One region of the Vibrio hippocampi genome, then DNA from elsewhere that is predicted to be linked to it. Evidence: predicted binding sites of a transcription regulator. Region 1 holds the regulator's gene; the other holds the start of a gene.

Region 1 (7,453 bases):
TGATAGTTTGCGGCGTTAAGCCAATCTCCGGAACCAGTACCAGCGCCTGTCGACCTTTTTCGACAACCGGTTTGATCATTTGCAGGTAGACTTCGGTTTTACCTGAGCCGGTTACGCCTTCCAGTAAATAACACCCAAACTGGTTTTGGCTGTTGACTGAGGCGATGGCAATCGCTTGCTCTGAATTGACCTTGAGATCACCAGGATCATTAGTGATCACTGCTGGTCTTGGTGGCACGGTCACGGTTTTTTCCTCAGAGACAACCCACCCTTTATCTTCAATGGTCTTTAGCGTAGCGCTACTGATTTCATGATCGAGTAGAGATTGATGGTCACAGGGACCAGACTCTAGCATCATCATCGCTTTCGCTTGTTTGACTGCCCGACCAAATCCCTGCATGAGTTGGTTTTTACCACTGTCGGTTAAACGCCACTGAATCGTGGCAGAGAAGTTGGCTTGCTTGCCTTTACGCAGTGCTGCGGGCAGCGCATTGTTGAGGGTGTCACCTAAAGGATGTTGATAGTATTGACTGCACCAAACGATAAGTTCATACAGAGGCTTTGACCAAACCGGTTGAGTATCAAGGGCTTGTTTTATCGACTTGAGTTGTTCAATAGGAAACTCGGACTGATGACTAAACTCGGTAACGATGCCGACTAAAGTCTGTCGTCCAAACGGCACGGATACTCGACCGCCCACCACAGGAAAGAGGTGAGCAGGAACGAGGTAGTCGAACTGCTTATCTAAGGGAACAGGCAGGGCAACTCGGGCGATATTTGGACGCATAATAGAGAGAACTTAAATCAATGGGATTGGTATTCTATACTTAACTGCGGTGATAAAGTTAGGCTTTCCGGCTCATTTTTGTGCTTTGCCTTTGAAGTGACGAAGAATCGTCACCTAAAGGTGGTGAAAAAAGTGGCAATTTTTGTTGATTCCAAGGTGAGTATTCATTAATATACTGCGCCTTGATGGTATGGTCTAATGTCCCTATCATTGCGATTTACTTTTTAACTACGTGTGGTGTCCGGCTTAGAATCGGATGGCGACACGGCCTAAATATTTGAGGTTTCCCATGAAAGCTGGTATCCACCCAGAGTACAAAGCAGTTAAAGCAACTTGTTCTTGCGGTAACGAGTTTGAGTTCAACTCAACGCTATCTAAAGAGTCAATTCACCTTGACGTATGTGACAAATGTCACCCATTCTACACTGGTAAGCAACGTATCGTTGATACGGGCGGCCGTGTTGATCGCTTCAACAAGCGTTTTGGTGCTCTGTCTAGCAAGAAGTAATTCTGCATATACAGATTCCAGAAAAGGACGCCAATCGGCGTCCTTTTTCTTTGCCTCATAGATAAACACGTCATCAACAAGCGTTATATCCGTTCAAGCTTGCCCTTAAAATATATACCCAAGTTACTTCTGAACTCTGCATCTTGAGGTAACTTGGGTATAGTCACTTTATTAGATGACTGCTCCTGCCAGTGTGATTAAATTCACGATGCCTCTTTTCAATTTGTGTGATCTGGGTAGTATGTGATGTTTTAATTAATAGTTATTAAAACGACTCACAGTAAGGTTACACACTATGTCTGATGACAATCTGATCAACGAGTTTCGCCAGCAAGCTCTTGATTACCATGCCCATCCTGTTCCTGGAAAAATTGAAGTCGCACTGACCAAACCGGCTAACTCAGCCAAAGATCTTGCGCTTGCGTATAGCCCAGGCGTTGCAGAGCCCGTGCGTGAAATAGCGCAAAGTGCGGACAACGTTTATAAGTACACCGCGAAAGGCAATATGGTCGCCGTGATCTCAAACGGGACCGCTATTTTAGGTTTGGGTAACTTGGGACCCTTAGCGTCAAAACCGGTTATGGAAGGCAAGGCGTTGTTGTTTAAGCGTTTTGCAGGATTGGATTCTATCGACATAGAAGTGAAGCACCGCACTATCGATGAGTTTGTTGACACTGTAGCCAATATTTCTGACACTTTTGGTGGCATCAACTTAGAAGATATTAAAGCGCCGGATTGCTTTGAAATTGAGAAACGTCTTATCGAGCGTTGCGATGTACCAGTATTCCATGATGATCAGCACGGTACAGCGATTGTAACCGCAGCGGGGATGCTGAATGCCCTTGAACTACAAGGCAAAGAGCTAAAAGAGGCGACCATCGTCTGCTTGGGTGCAGGTGCTGCGGCGATTGCTTGTATGGAATTGTTGATCAAATGCGGCGCAATGCGTGAGAAGATCTACATGCTGGATCGTAAGGGCGTGATCCATACTCGCCGTGATGATCTGAATGAATATAAAGCACTGTTTGCCAATAACACTGACAAACGCACCTTGGAAGATGTGATTGAAGGTGCGGATCTTTTCTTGGGTGTGTCTGGTCCAGACTTACTGCCTGCGGACGCATTAAAGCTGATGGCTGATAAGCCAGTGGTTTTTGCATGCTCTAATCCAGATCCCGAGATTAAACCGGAGTTGGCTTACCAAGTTCGAGATGATTTGATCATGGGTACAGGTCGCTCTGATTATCCAAACCAAGTGAATAACGTACTCTGCTTCCCATTTATTTTCCGTGGTGCATTAGATGTGCGTGCCAGCGAAATTAATGATGAGATGAAATTAGCCGCGGTTGAAGCAATTCGTCAGTTAGCAAAAGAAGAAGTACCAGAAGCCGTTTTACATGCGGCGGGCGTTGAAAGCCTTAGTTTTGGTAATGATTATATTATCCCTAAACCCATGGACCCGCGTCTATTACCTCGTGTCGCGAAAGCGGTAGCGTTGGCTGCGGTTGAGTCTGGGGTGGCGAGGATTGAGTTGCCTGAGAGTTATATGGTTTAAACTAAACTAAATAGGTGCTAGGTGCTAGGTGCTAGGTGATAGGTGCTAGGGTGATATGGTCCCGTGAAAGTAGACGGGACCTAGATTCTAGGACCTAGGGCCTAAAACCTAGAATCTTATCTCTTACTCTTCATCGAAGGCTTCAAACTCAATACCCATCTCCGTCATTAGCTGTTTGGCTTCGGTTGGGATGTCGTCTGGACGGTCTTTTCTTAGGTCTTCATCGGTGGGTAAGGGTTGACCGGTATACGCGTGCAGGAACGCTTCGCAAAGCAGTTCGCTGTTGGTCGCGTGGCGCAGGTTGTTGATCTGGCGGCGAGTGCGTTCATCGGTCAGTACTTTAAGCACCTTTAACGGAATGGATACCGTGATTTTCTTTACTTGCTCGCTCTTTTTACCATGCTCTGCGTAAGGGCTGATGTATTCACCGTTCCAGTCTGCCATAGCGTACCTTCGTTCCACTGTTTGAAATAGAGTAATTCACAATGGCGCAATTTTAGCGGCATTTACTGCCATATGCAAAGCCTTATAGACGTCTAGAAGTGTTGACGTCTTTTTTCGTAATGGTAAAGTGAACCCATTCTACTTTTATGGACTGTTGCGCTTTCGATATTTTGCGCAGCAGTTCGATGAAAATCTGTAAGGTCAAAATTACTGACGATTGTTAGGCAACAAGCCTAGTATCACAGTTTGACTTGGGTATACTAATTTTCATTAATCGCGTTTGATAAAGGATTTTTCTATGAGCGATCGGAAGCCGTCTACAATTGCCGTACGCACAGGTATCGAGTCTGACACTCAACACCATGCTGTTGTTCCCCCTATTTACCTCTCAACCAACTATGGTTTTCCTGCCTTTGGGGAAGTGCCAAATTACGACTATACCCGCTCAGGAAACCCAAACCGAGGATTACTCGAGCAAGCGCTGAGTGAGTTAGAATCCGGTGAAGGCGCAGTGATCACTAACTGTGGTACCTCAGCTCTAAACCTTTGGGTGTCGACATTTTTAGGTCCCGATGATCTGATTGTAGCGCCGCATGATTGCTACGGTGGTACTTTCCGCCTTTTCAATACACGAGCAAATAAGGGTGACTTCAAGGTTAACTTTGTTGATCAAGTGGATGAAGCCGCATTGGACCAAGCGTTGGCACAGAAGCCCAAGTTGATTCTGTTGGAAACCCCATCAAATCCTCTAGTACGCGTGGTGGATATTGAAAAAATTTGCCAAAAAGCAAAAGCGATCGGTGCCATGGTGGCGGTAGACAACACCTTTTTAACGCCTATCTATCAAAAGCCGTTAGAGCTGGGGGCTGATTTTGTTATCCACTCAACCACTAAGTTCATCAATGGACACTCAGACGTGATCGGTGGAGTGATTATTGCGAAGTCAGCACAAGATGCCGAAGAACTGGCTTGGTGGGGCAACTGTATCGGTGCAACCGGCACACCGTTTGATAGCTATATGACCCTAAGAGGACTGCGTACTTTGGGGGCGCGTATGCGAGTCCATGAAGAGAGCTCACTGGAGATCCTTAAATTCCTCACGACGCAGTCTTTAGTTAAAACGATTTATCACCCAAGCCTACCTGAACACCCAGGGCACGAGATTGCCAAGAAGCAGCAATCGGGTTTTGGTTCCATGCTCAGTTTTGAGTTTGCGGGCAGCTTTGATCAGCTTAAGTACTTTGTGGGTGAGTTGTCCTTGTTTTCCCTTGCTGAGTCTCTGGGAGGAGTGGAAAGCCTTATCTGTCATCCAGCCTCGATGACACATCGAGCGATGGGAGAGGAAGCGCTGGCAAAGGCGGGTGTCTCACAACAATTGCTGCGTTTGTCTGTGGGTCTTGAAGATGCCCAAGATTTGATTGCCGATTTACAACAAGCGTTTGCTAAAACGCATCGTTACCAAGGGTGAATAACAAGATGAATACGAAAAGGCAGCTGCATAAATTTGGTGGTAGTAGCTTAGCCGATCCTGAGTGCTATCGTCGCGTAGCCGCGATTTTACGCGATTATTCACACTGTGAAGATCTAGTGGTGGTCTCTGCGGCAGGCAAAACCACCAATCGACTCATTCAATTTCTTGATGCGCTGAGTAAAGATGGGCGTCTTGCTCATGAGCATCTGCACCAACTTAGACAGTTTCAGTTATCCTTGGTGGATGAATTGCTTAAGGATGAGGAAGCCACCGCCCTGTCTGAGTCGATGAGTAAAGACTTTACTCAGCTTGGTGAACTGACCCTACCACTTTCAGAGGCTGAGCGAGCGGCTGTGCTGGGTCACGGTGAAGTCTGGTCATCTCGATTGTTAGCCGCTCTACTTCGTCAGTCTGATCTGGCTGCCGTGGCGCAAGATGCTAGAGCGTTCTTAAGAGCGGAGCCCGGCACTCAGCCTGAGGTGGATCGTGCACAATCCTATCCATTAATCAAAGAGATGTTGGCACAGCATCAACACCACCGAGTGGTGATTACCGGCTTTATGGCACAAAGCACTCAAGGTGACACTGTACTGCTGGGGCGAAATGGTTCGGATTACTCAGCAACCGTGATTGGCGCATTGGCCGAGGTGGATATCGTCACAATTTGGAGTGACGTGGCGGGTGTTTATAGCGCGGATCCAAGACTAGTGAATGATGCTTGCTTGCTGCCCCTGTTGCGACTGGATGAAGCGAGCGAATTAGCAAGACTAGCGGCTCCGGTGTTGCATAGTCGAACGCTACAACCAGTGGCGCAAAGTGCGATGGATTTGAGCTTACGCTGCAGTTATCAGCCAGAGTCTGGCTCGACACGTATCGAGCGCGTGTTAGTCTCTGGGCGGGGTGCAAAAATTATAACCTCTCTCGATGAGGTGCTACTGATTGAGCTGAGTTTTGCCAGCGGTCATGATTTTGAACGAGCCAAAGAGCAGGTACTCAGTAGCTTATACCGCGCCCAATTAGAACCTTTAGCCTTTGAAGCGCAGAGTGATCAGGCTCGTCTTCGTCTCGCTTATACCACCGAGATCGCGTCTGGCGTGCTCGAACAGCTACAAGATTCAGCCGTGACGGCGGAGATCCGCCTGAAAGAAGGCTATTCCATGCTGGCAGCCGTTGGTGCGGGAGTGACCAAGAATGCCAACCACTGTTTTGGCTTCTATCAACAGTTAAAAAATGCACCGACGGAATTCTTCTTTGAGAGTGAATCTGGACTGAGTCTGGTTGCGCTTCTGCGTACCACTGAGCTTAGTGGCTTGGTGAAGTCGCTGCATACTCAGCTGTTCCAAGCCCATAAGCGTGTTGCCATTGCTTTATGTGGAAAGGGCAATATAGGTTCAAGTTGGTTGGAGCTGTTCAAGCGACAAAAGTCTGAGATTGAAAAACGCCGCGGCATGAGTTTTGACTTGGTCGCCATTGTCGATAGCCAAAAGCTTTGGCTCGATCCTAATGGGTTGGATGAGCAGACCGCTCTGGATAGATACAGTGACGAAGCAGTGGCGTATCAAGGCGATGAGTGGTTAAGTCAACTGGCGAGCTTGCAGGGCTACGATGAAGTTGTGGTGCTGGATGTCACGGCAAGCAAAGCACTTTCTGAACGATATATCGATATCGCGGAAAGTGGTATGCATCTGATATCGGCGAATAAGGTAGCGGGATCTGCGCCGAGTGATATTTACCATGCGGTGCAGGATGCGTTTGCCAAAACTGGGCGTCAGTGGCTTTACAACGCCACCGTGGGGGCTGGATTACCGATCAACCACACGGTGCGAGACTTAAAAGAGAGTGGCGATGAGATCACCGCGCTATCAGGCATTTTCTCTGGCACTTTGTCTTGGTTATTCCAGCAGTTCGATGGCAGTGTGCCATTCAGTGAGTTGGTTGATCTAGCTTGGCAGCAAGGTCTGACTGAACCCGATCCACGTTTGGATCTTGATGGCTCAGATGTGATGAGAAAATTGGTGATTCTTGCTAGAGAGTCGGGCGTGAATATTGAGCCAACATCGGTGACGGTTGAGTCTTTGGTGCCAGCGGAGCTGAAGCATCTATCACTGGACGAATTTTTTGACCAAGCGGCTTTATTGAGCGAGCAACTTCAAGAACGGTTGGATAAAGCCAAGCGAGAAGACAAGGTGCTGCGCTATGTTGCTCGCCTTGATAAATACGGTAAAGCAAGAGTGGGTATTGAAGCCTTGTCAAAAGAGCACGCGTTGGCAAACTTGCTGCCTTGTGACAACATATTCGCGATTGAAAGTGCATGGTACAAAGATAATCCGCTGGTGATCAGGGGACCCGGTGCCGGTCGCGAGGTGACGGCAGGGGCAATTCAATCGGATTTGAACCTGTTATCCAGCTTATTCTAACCATTGATTAAGCGCCTTTGTTACGGATTTAGCGAAATCCCAAACAAGGCGCTTTTTTAATGCGCTTTACATCCATCATCTATGAGCGAAAAAATCATCAATTGTCTATTGACTTTAAACCGCGTCCCCGTCATTCTGTAGACATATAGACGTCTAAACGTCGAAAATAACAAAAGCAGTAATACACAACATTACGTTCAAAGTACTTACGTTCACAATTATCTACATTAAAAGTCATTGATGCAGAAAACATAATTACGTTGAAAAAGAC
Region 2 (7,453 bases), 1.5 Mb from region 1:
AAACAGCAATGTTTCCATTCAATCTATCTCATTTTAAACCGTGGCTTTCTAAGCCCGCGGCGGTCTTCGTTGCGCTGTTATTGGTCGCGTGTACGGGTGTTCCAGACAAAGTGACCCCTGTAAACTCGTTTAAACTTGAGCCGTATCTTGGTACTTGGTACGAAATCGCCCGCCTCGACCACAGCTTTGAACGCAATCTCTCCAATGTCACTGCAAATTACACGCTCAACGCTGATGGAAGCGTTAAGGTGATCAATCGAGGCTGGAATACAGTAGAAAATCGCTGGTCCGAGGCTGAAGGCAAGGCGAAGTTTGTTGAACAAGATAATGTCGGCTACTTAAAAGTCTCTTTCTTTGGTCCGTTTTACGGCAGTTATATCGTCTACTATCTCGAACCCGATTACTCGGTGTCACTGGTCAGTGGACCCAATCACGACTATTTTTGGATTTTATCTCGCACTCCCAACATCTCGGAGCAGCAGTTATCCCGCTATATCTCCATCGCCAACGGCGCAGGATTCAATACCGACGCACTCATCTTCCCAGCCCAAGACAGAGCCACCACAAACTAATTCCCTCAACAACAGGAGCGCCCCCGCGCTCCTCCCTATCAACCCAGTTCCCTACCACCTAGCTCCTAGCTCCTAGCTCCTAGCTCCTCAAACCTAAACATAAACCTTTAGTTACAACAATTGACCTGCCTCAGATAATTTAACCATCATTACGGTGTAAAGTACGCGCATTCGTTGTAACAGGTAGTAATGACTATGACCCAAGTAAATAAAGAGCGCTTGATTGAACACTTTTTCGATCTAGTAAAAATTGACAGTGAATCAGGCAATGAGAAAGCCATCGCCGAGACCTTATGTGAACAACTCGGCGAGCTCGGTTTTGCCGTCAGCAAACTACCGGTTCCAGAAAAATACACCAACGGTTTTAACGTCTATGGTCGTCTTGACGGCGAGCTTGAGGGTAGCATTGTATTCAGTGCGCATATGGACACAGTAACACCGGGCATTGGTATTGAACCCATTATTGAAGACGGCATTATTCGTTCTAAAGGCAATACCATCCTTGGCGGTGATGATAAATCTGGCATTGCGGCAGTGATTGAGGCAGTACGTTGTCTTCAAGAAAACAACACCGCGCACAAAACCATTGAGGTGGCGTTTACCGTTCATGAAGAAGGTGGTCTGTATGGTTCAGAATTCTTCGATATGTCCTATATCCAATCAGATAAAGCGATTGTGCTTGATACCGGTGGTGCTATCGGCACGATTGTGACTGGCGCACCGGGTCAAGAACACATTGAAGCGACGATTATCGGTCGTCCAGCTCATGCGGGGCTTGCTCCTGAAGAGGGGATCAGCGCAGCTATGGTTGCCGCTGACGCGATTTCTAACATGAAACTGCTGCGCATTGATGAAGAAACCACGGCTAACATTGGTATCGTTTCGGGTGGTCAAGCGACCAATATCGTGATGCCAGAAATCAAGATTGTAGCTGAAACCCGCTCTCTCAATGAAGCAAAGCTCACCAAGCAAGTGTCTCATATGGTTGAAACGCTGCAAGCATCAGCAGACAAGTTTGGCGCTAAGGTGGAGATCGACTGTCACCGTGCTTATAACGCCTTTGTGATTGCTGACGATCATCCTGCGGTTGTTGAAGTCAAAGCGGTATTTGCGGATATGGGTATTGTGGCTCAAACCAAACATACTGGCGGCGGCAGTGATGCCAACAACTTCAATGCGAACGGCCTACCAACGCTAAACCTATCCACAGGGATGGCGAAAGTACACACCACTGAAGAGTACATCGCGGTAGACGATATGGTCGCCATTACTGACTTTATCGTTCGTTACACCAGCAGCAAGTAATCACAAATGCGCAGGCAAGTCCTGTGCTTTGAGTTTTGAATTAACGGCTGTTGCTTGATACGCAGCCGTTAAAATCCTTCATGTTCATCAATAGCAGCCCGCGCCTCAGCCACAGTGCAACCGGACTGTTGTACCAACTCCATCACAGATATATCGGGATTGCGTTCTAATATCTCGGTCACGGCGGGTTTAAATGGCTCACACGCTTGTTCTATTTTGGCGCTGATCCAAGGGACAGTAATCGCGCTGGAAAAGAGACGTAATTGATCTAACCCTCCTGAAATCTGCCAATGACGCGAGCGACGAATACGCTTAAGCACACAACCGTGTTGTGCCGCCAGTTGAATGATTTCGGCTTTGTTATCGACCCGATGAACAAAGCTATTGAGCTGAATTAAAAGCCTCTCTGTTTCCAAAACTGACCTTGATCCTTTGCCACCACTTTAAAGGTTTTCTCGGCAACGACTCGACCATTGATTTCCATCGTCATATGCCACTCGCCTAGATTGCTTTCTAAGCCATCAATCGGATGCAGTAGTTGGATGGTATCACCCAAATAAAAGTCCCAATCGTTACTACCAACATGCACCTCACCATCAAAAGGTGCGAGGGTTTGCCCTTTTTTATTGATAATGCCCGGATGTGTGATGCAATAACGCAGACGTTCGCCTTTGGCTTTCTTAATATTGACGATAAAACCGAACTCTATTTGAGGCTCCGCGGCAATTTGTGTGGTGAACTGCTGGATTTTCGGCAGATCTTTCGATCCTGAATCCCAAGTGTCATACACACCGTAGGAGACAATTTCGACCACCGCTGAACGTCTTGCCATATTATTGATTCTCTCTCTATTGACTGCATGTGATTTAACTGCCCGATTTTATGATTGCCAGCGTCGACGCATCTTTTCAATGGTTGTCGTGCTGACACCATGAACATTGGGGTAATTTCCGCTGCAAACCACGACTTGCAACTCGGCACGGTACTTGGTTGCCAACTGTTGGTAGGGTTTCATTTCCCACCGACGCACAAAGGTATTCGATACCACCACATCCTTGCCCTCAGCCAGTAATCGTTCTGTCTGTTGCTGGCACCAAAGATGCGCCGCTGGCAACCTCTCTAGGTCAAACTGATATTCCCCTTGCTGATCGACAAAGAACATATCGGCTTCAAGATGATGCCCTGAAAGAGTCTTCGCCAATGTTGATTTACCTGAACCGGGTAAACCTCGAATAAGGGTTAACTTCGCCACCGAACTCTATCCTGCCAGTTATGATTCTTGGCGCAGAGTACCGAACAAAACACTAAGAAACAAGCCATACTCACTGAGTGTCACTTTGCGTTTAATTACTATCGACATTCGACAAAATTTGCGGTAGTTTTAGAAGTATAGCCATCCAGACGACCATTAGCTTAGGGAGAAAGCTGTGCCGATTAAGATTCCAGATCAACTGCCTGCATCGGATGTATTGCGCCATGAAAACATCTTTGTCATGTCCGAGTCTCGTGCTTCTTCACAGGAAATTCGTCCACTTAAAGTGCTGATCCTCAATTTAATGCCGAAAAAAATTGAGACCGAAACTCAGTTCTTACGCCTGTTATCCAATAGCCCGCTGCAAGTGGATATCGAACTGCTGCGCATTGACAATCGCCCGAGTAAAAACACCCCGACAGAGCACCTTGATAACTTTTATCGCCAATTTGAAATGGTCAAGGAACGCAATTTTGATGGACTGATCATTACTGGCGCGCCGTTAGGTCTTGTGCAGTTTGAGGATGTGATTTATTGGGAGCACCTGCAAACCATCATGAACTGGGCCAATAAGCATGTGACGTCAACGCTCTATGTCTGCTGGGCGGCGCAAGCTGGTTTAAAACTGCTTTATGACTTACCTAAGCGTACCCGCAAAGAAAAACTATCGGGCGTTTACCAACACGATATTCATGATCCATTCCATGCTCTGTTGCGTGGCTTTGATGACAGCTTTCTTGCGCCTCACTCTCGTTATGCCGACTTTTCTGCCGACTATTTAGAGCAGAACACCGACCTCGATATCTTAGCAACCTCAGAGGTCGCCGGAGTCTACCTTGCCGCGACTAAAGATAAGCGTAATGTGTTTGTTACTGGTCATCCTGAATACGACTCCCATACGCTGCATAATGAGTATGTTCGCGATCTTGGAGAGGGGCTAGAGCCCGCTATTCCACTTAACTACTATCCCGATAACAACCCCGACAACAAGCCTTGTGCAAGTTGGCGCAGTCATGGGCATTTACTGTTTGCGAACTGGTTAAACTACTGCGTTTACCAACAAACACCTTATAACCTTGATCAATTTAGCGAAGCGAATTTCACTAAGGATGAATAGGTTAAGTAACCCAAATCAAGCACACAGGATGCGCTTGATTTGGGTGGCACGTTTTGCAATTTCCCTATTTGATAACGAAATGCGCCACCAATTGTGTTTGCTCACTCGAAAGCGCGTTCAACGATTCACTATTACGAGCCGACTCATCCACCTCTTCCGCGATTCGTGTCGCCTTCTCTGAAATGTAAGCAATACTCGTCACCACCTCTTTCGCCGTTTGCGTTTGCTGCTCAGATTTATCCGCAATCGAACGACTCATTTGATTGATGGTTGAGAGACGTTGCACGATGGTTTCTAAAGAACGATGGCTATCATGACTCTGATTGACTGAAATCTCGGCTTGCTCAAGATTTTGCTCGACCAATTCCACCGCGGTTTCTGCCTTAGTTTGTAGCGTATCAATCATCCCAGCAATATCATCTGCGGAGTTTTGGGTACGCGTCGCTAATGAACGCACTTCATCTGCAACCACAGCAAAACCGCGCCCCTGTTCACCAGCACGAGCTGCCTCAATGGCAGCGTTAAGCGCCAGCAAATTGGTCTGCTCTGAAATCGATTTGATCACGGTAAGAATGTCACCAATCTGGCGTGACTCATTGGAGAGTTGGTGGATGACTTGAGTCGCATCGACAAGAGAGCTTTGCAGTTGACTAACAAACTTCAAATTCTGCTGCATACCTTCCATATTGCCATGCGCCAATACAGTGATTTGATCCACTTCTTTGCTGGTTTCCATTGCCGAACTGGCGACCTCTTCTGTCGCCTGCTTCATATCCTCAACAGAACCGGCAATCGCTTTGGTTTGCGTCTGTTGCTTAGCCACATCCACATTGGTTTTACTACTTAATTGATGGCTTTCATTGGCAACACCGCTGAGCATGGTCGCCGATTGCTGCACTTGTGCGATCACCTGACTCAACTGCTCACCAAGCTGGTTAACATTGACCGCAATCGCACCTAACTCCGAACGAAAGCCGGTCTCAATTCGATGGGTCAGATCGCCTGATGTCATCTTGTCTAGCGCTTGCATAATACGACTCAAAGGACGTTTTATTGATAGCACTATCGTCACCGATAAAATAATGGCGATCACCGTTGAGATCAGCGCCAACACACCGTTGAGTAACATCGCACGCTCCGAATCATGCTTTGCCTGTTGGGCTGTACGACTCACTAGCGTTTGAATTTCGGCAATAATCCGCTCAAACTCTTCTATCGCAATGTCCATATCCCCAGCAATCTGCCCCAACAAATGGTCACTTTTTGCCGTTAGGTCGATATAAGTTAAATGCTGCTGTAGCACCCCTTGCGGGTTTTCAATCGCTCGCACTAATGTGTCTAAATAAAAAGCGATACTCTCTTTACTTTCAGGCATTGAAAGTGACACTCGCGTCGCTTTATCTTTAAAGCGTTCAATATGCGCCACCAATTCTTGTCGCACTAATTCTGCATCTGCAATATCTTCCATCGCATAGATTTTTTGCAAATAGCGATCTGCCCCGACTCCCTGCGCGATAATGTAGTTGAGGTTGCGATTATTCGTGCGCTGCTTATTGGCTTTGGCAACATAGGCAAGATCACCGACATCTTGTTCAAAGAACTTCCACTTTTCATCAAAACCGTTCAGCTCTTGAGAGGTTTTACTTCGCGCTTCAATACGTTGATTTTTAATCGCAATATGACTTTCTGCATCTTGGAAAATACGTTTTGCCTGACCATCTAATTCATCTAATAAGGTTTGAATCTCTGGGTAAGCATTAAGCTCATCGAAAAATGAACCATAATTTTCTAAGTAGCGCTTTTTCTCCAGCAGAAACTCATCCTCAAGTTCGATTCTCATCTGTGGATCATCAGTGTTAGCGTGTACAAGAACCGAACGATTAAGATTTTGTAGGTTCTGCACCAAGTGGTTCGAACTGGCGAGCAAATTCGTCATTTTAATCGAAGTAATATCAAGCTGATTCGCCATATTTAACTGACTAAAATAAGCAGAACCACTAATCGAAACGACAAATACAATAACAACAGAAAAGCCAATCACAATCCGCTGGATAATAGATAAGTACATTATTAACCTCATACTTATAGTGTTTATTTTAAGGTTTAATTTATTGGTAATAATCAACAGCTCGTCTATTAGATATGCAAACTGTCAATTAAACTTTTTTACTAAATTTAAATGAGATTTGTGACTTTTTTATGAATCTTCACTCTATATTGCTTTGCAAGCAAACAGGCATGATGCTTTCTAACCACCAGAAACAAAAAGAAAAATCATCTATCCACACGACTCAATATGTTTTCTCAATGTTCAATGCTTGGCTTTGAAATCGCCTTAGTTTTTCCCTATCTTAAATAGGCACAAATGTAACTATTTGTAATAAATCTATAATATCCATGTCTCCTCTATGTCACATTTCGCTGTTGAAATAACACTCGTTCAATTAACCAATCGAACTTTAATTTAAGTCCGCATTGACGCGGACAGTATTAACGAAATTGTCAACTTGGAGGTTGATGTGAAAATTAAAGCGCTCGTTGCTACTACAACAGTTGCATTAACAATGGCTTCATCAAGCGTTGTAAACGCGGCATCTCGCGACTACATCAGTATTGTTGGTTCATCTACCGTGTTCCCATTCGCAACCGTAGTTGCGGAGCGATTCGGTCGCACTACGTCTTTCTCTGTACCTAAGATCGAATCGACAGGTTCAGGCGGTGGTCTAAAGCTTTTCTGTGCTGGCATTGGTGAAAACACACCAGACATCACTAACGCTTCACGTAAGATCAAATCTTCAGAAGTCGAGCTTTGCGCTAAAAACGGCGTGAAAGATATTGTTGAGATCAAGATTGGTTATGACGGTATCGTTCTAGCTAACTCTAAAGATGCCACTCAATTTAAGCTTAGCCTTGAAGATGTTTATAAAGGCGTAGCAAAAACAGTTCCGGATGCGAACGGTAACCTAGTTGAAAACCCATACAAAACTTGGAACGAAGTAAACCCTGCGCTTCCTGCTATCAAGATTGAAGTGCTTGGTCCACCGCCAACGTCAGGAACTCGTGACGCATTCGCAGAGCTAGCGCTTGAAGGTGGCTGTAAGAAATTCCCACAAATCGCTGCACTTAAAAAGAGCGACAAGAGCAAGTACAAAGCAGTTTGTCACTCTGTACGTGAAGACGGTGGCTACATCGAAGCGGGTGAAAACG

The links. Region 1 encodes MetJ, which represses methionine synthesis genes. Its sites were predicted from a motif close to TTAGACNTNTANANGTCTAA; they were not measured.
Region 2: a site for MetJ is predicted at 3,259-3,278, ahead of metA (homoserine O-acetyltransferase MetA). Genes of this name have one in related genera too.

Annotation. Positions count from the first base shown of each region.
Region 1 covers NZ_CAKLCM010000002.1:2,253,804-2,261,256, reverse strand. Annotated here, with positions in the region: gene priA (primosomal protein N') at 1-787, opposite strand, end outside; gene rpmE (50S ribosomal protein L31) at 1,077-1,295, shown strand; gene L9Q39_RS12475 (malic enzyme-like NAD(P)-binding protein) at 1,591-2,850, shown strand; gene metJ (met regulon transcriptional regulator MetJ) at 2,974-3,294, opposite strand; gene L9Q39_RS12465 (O-succinylhomoserine (thiol)-lyase) at 3,593-4,762, shown strand; gene L9Q39_RS12460 (bifunctional aspartate kinase/homoserine dehydrogenase II) at 4,771-7,182, shown strand.
Region 2 covers NZ_CAKLCM010000002.1:750,867-758,319, reverse strand. Annotated here, with positions in the region: gene L9Q39_RS05880 (lipocalin family protein) at 9-572, shown strand; gene L9Q39_RS05875 (M20/M25/M40 family metallo-hydrolase) at 768-1,877, shown strand; gene L9Q39_RS05870 (ribosome recycling factor family protein) at 1,946-2,293, opposite strand; gene L9Q39_RS05865 (DUF3859 domain-containing protein) at 2,272-2,709, opposite strand; gene L9Q39_RS05860 (AAA family ATPase) at 2,758-3,129, opposite strand; gene metA (homoserine O-acetyltransferase MetA) at 3,305-4,246, shown strand; gene L9Q39_RS05850 (methyl-accepting chemotaxis protein) at 4,311-6,314, opposite strand; gene L9Q39_RS05845 (PstS family phosphate ABC transporter substrate-binding protein) at 6,766-7,453, shown strand, end outside.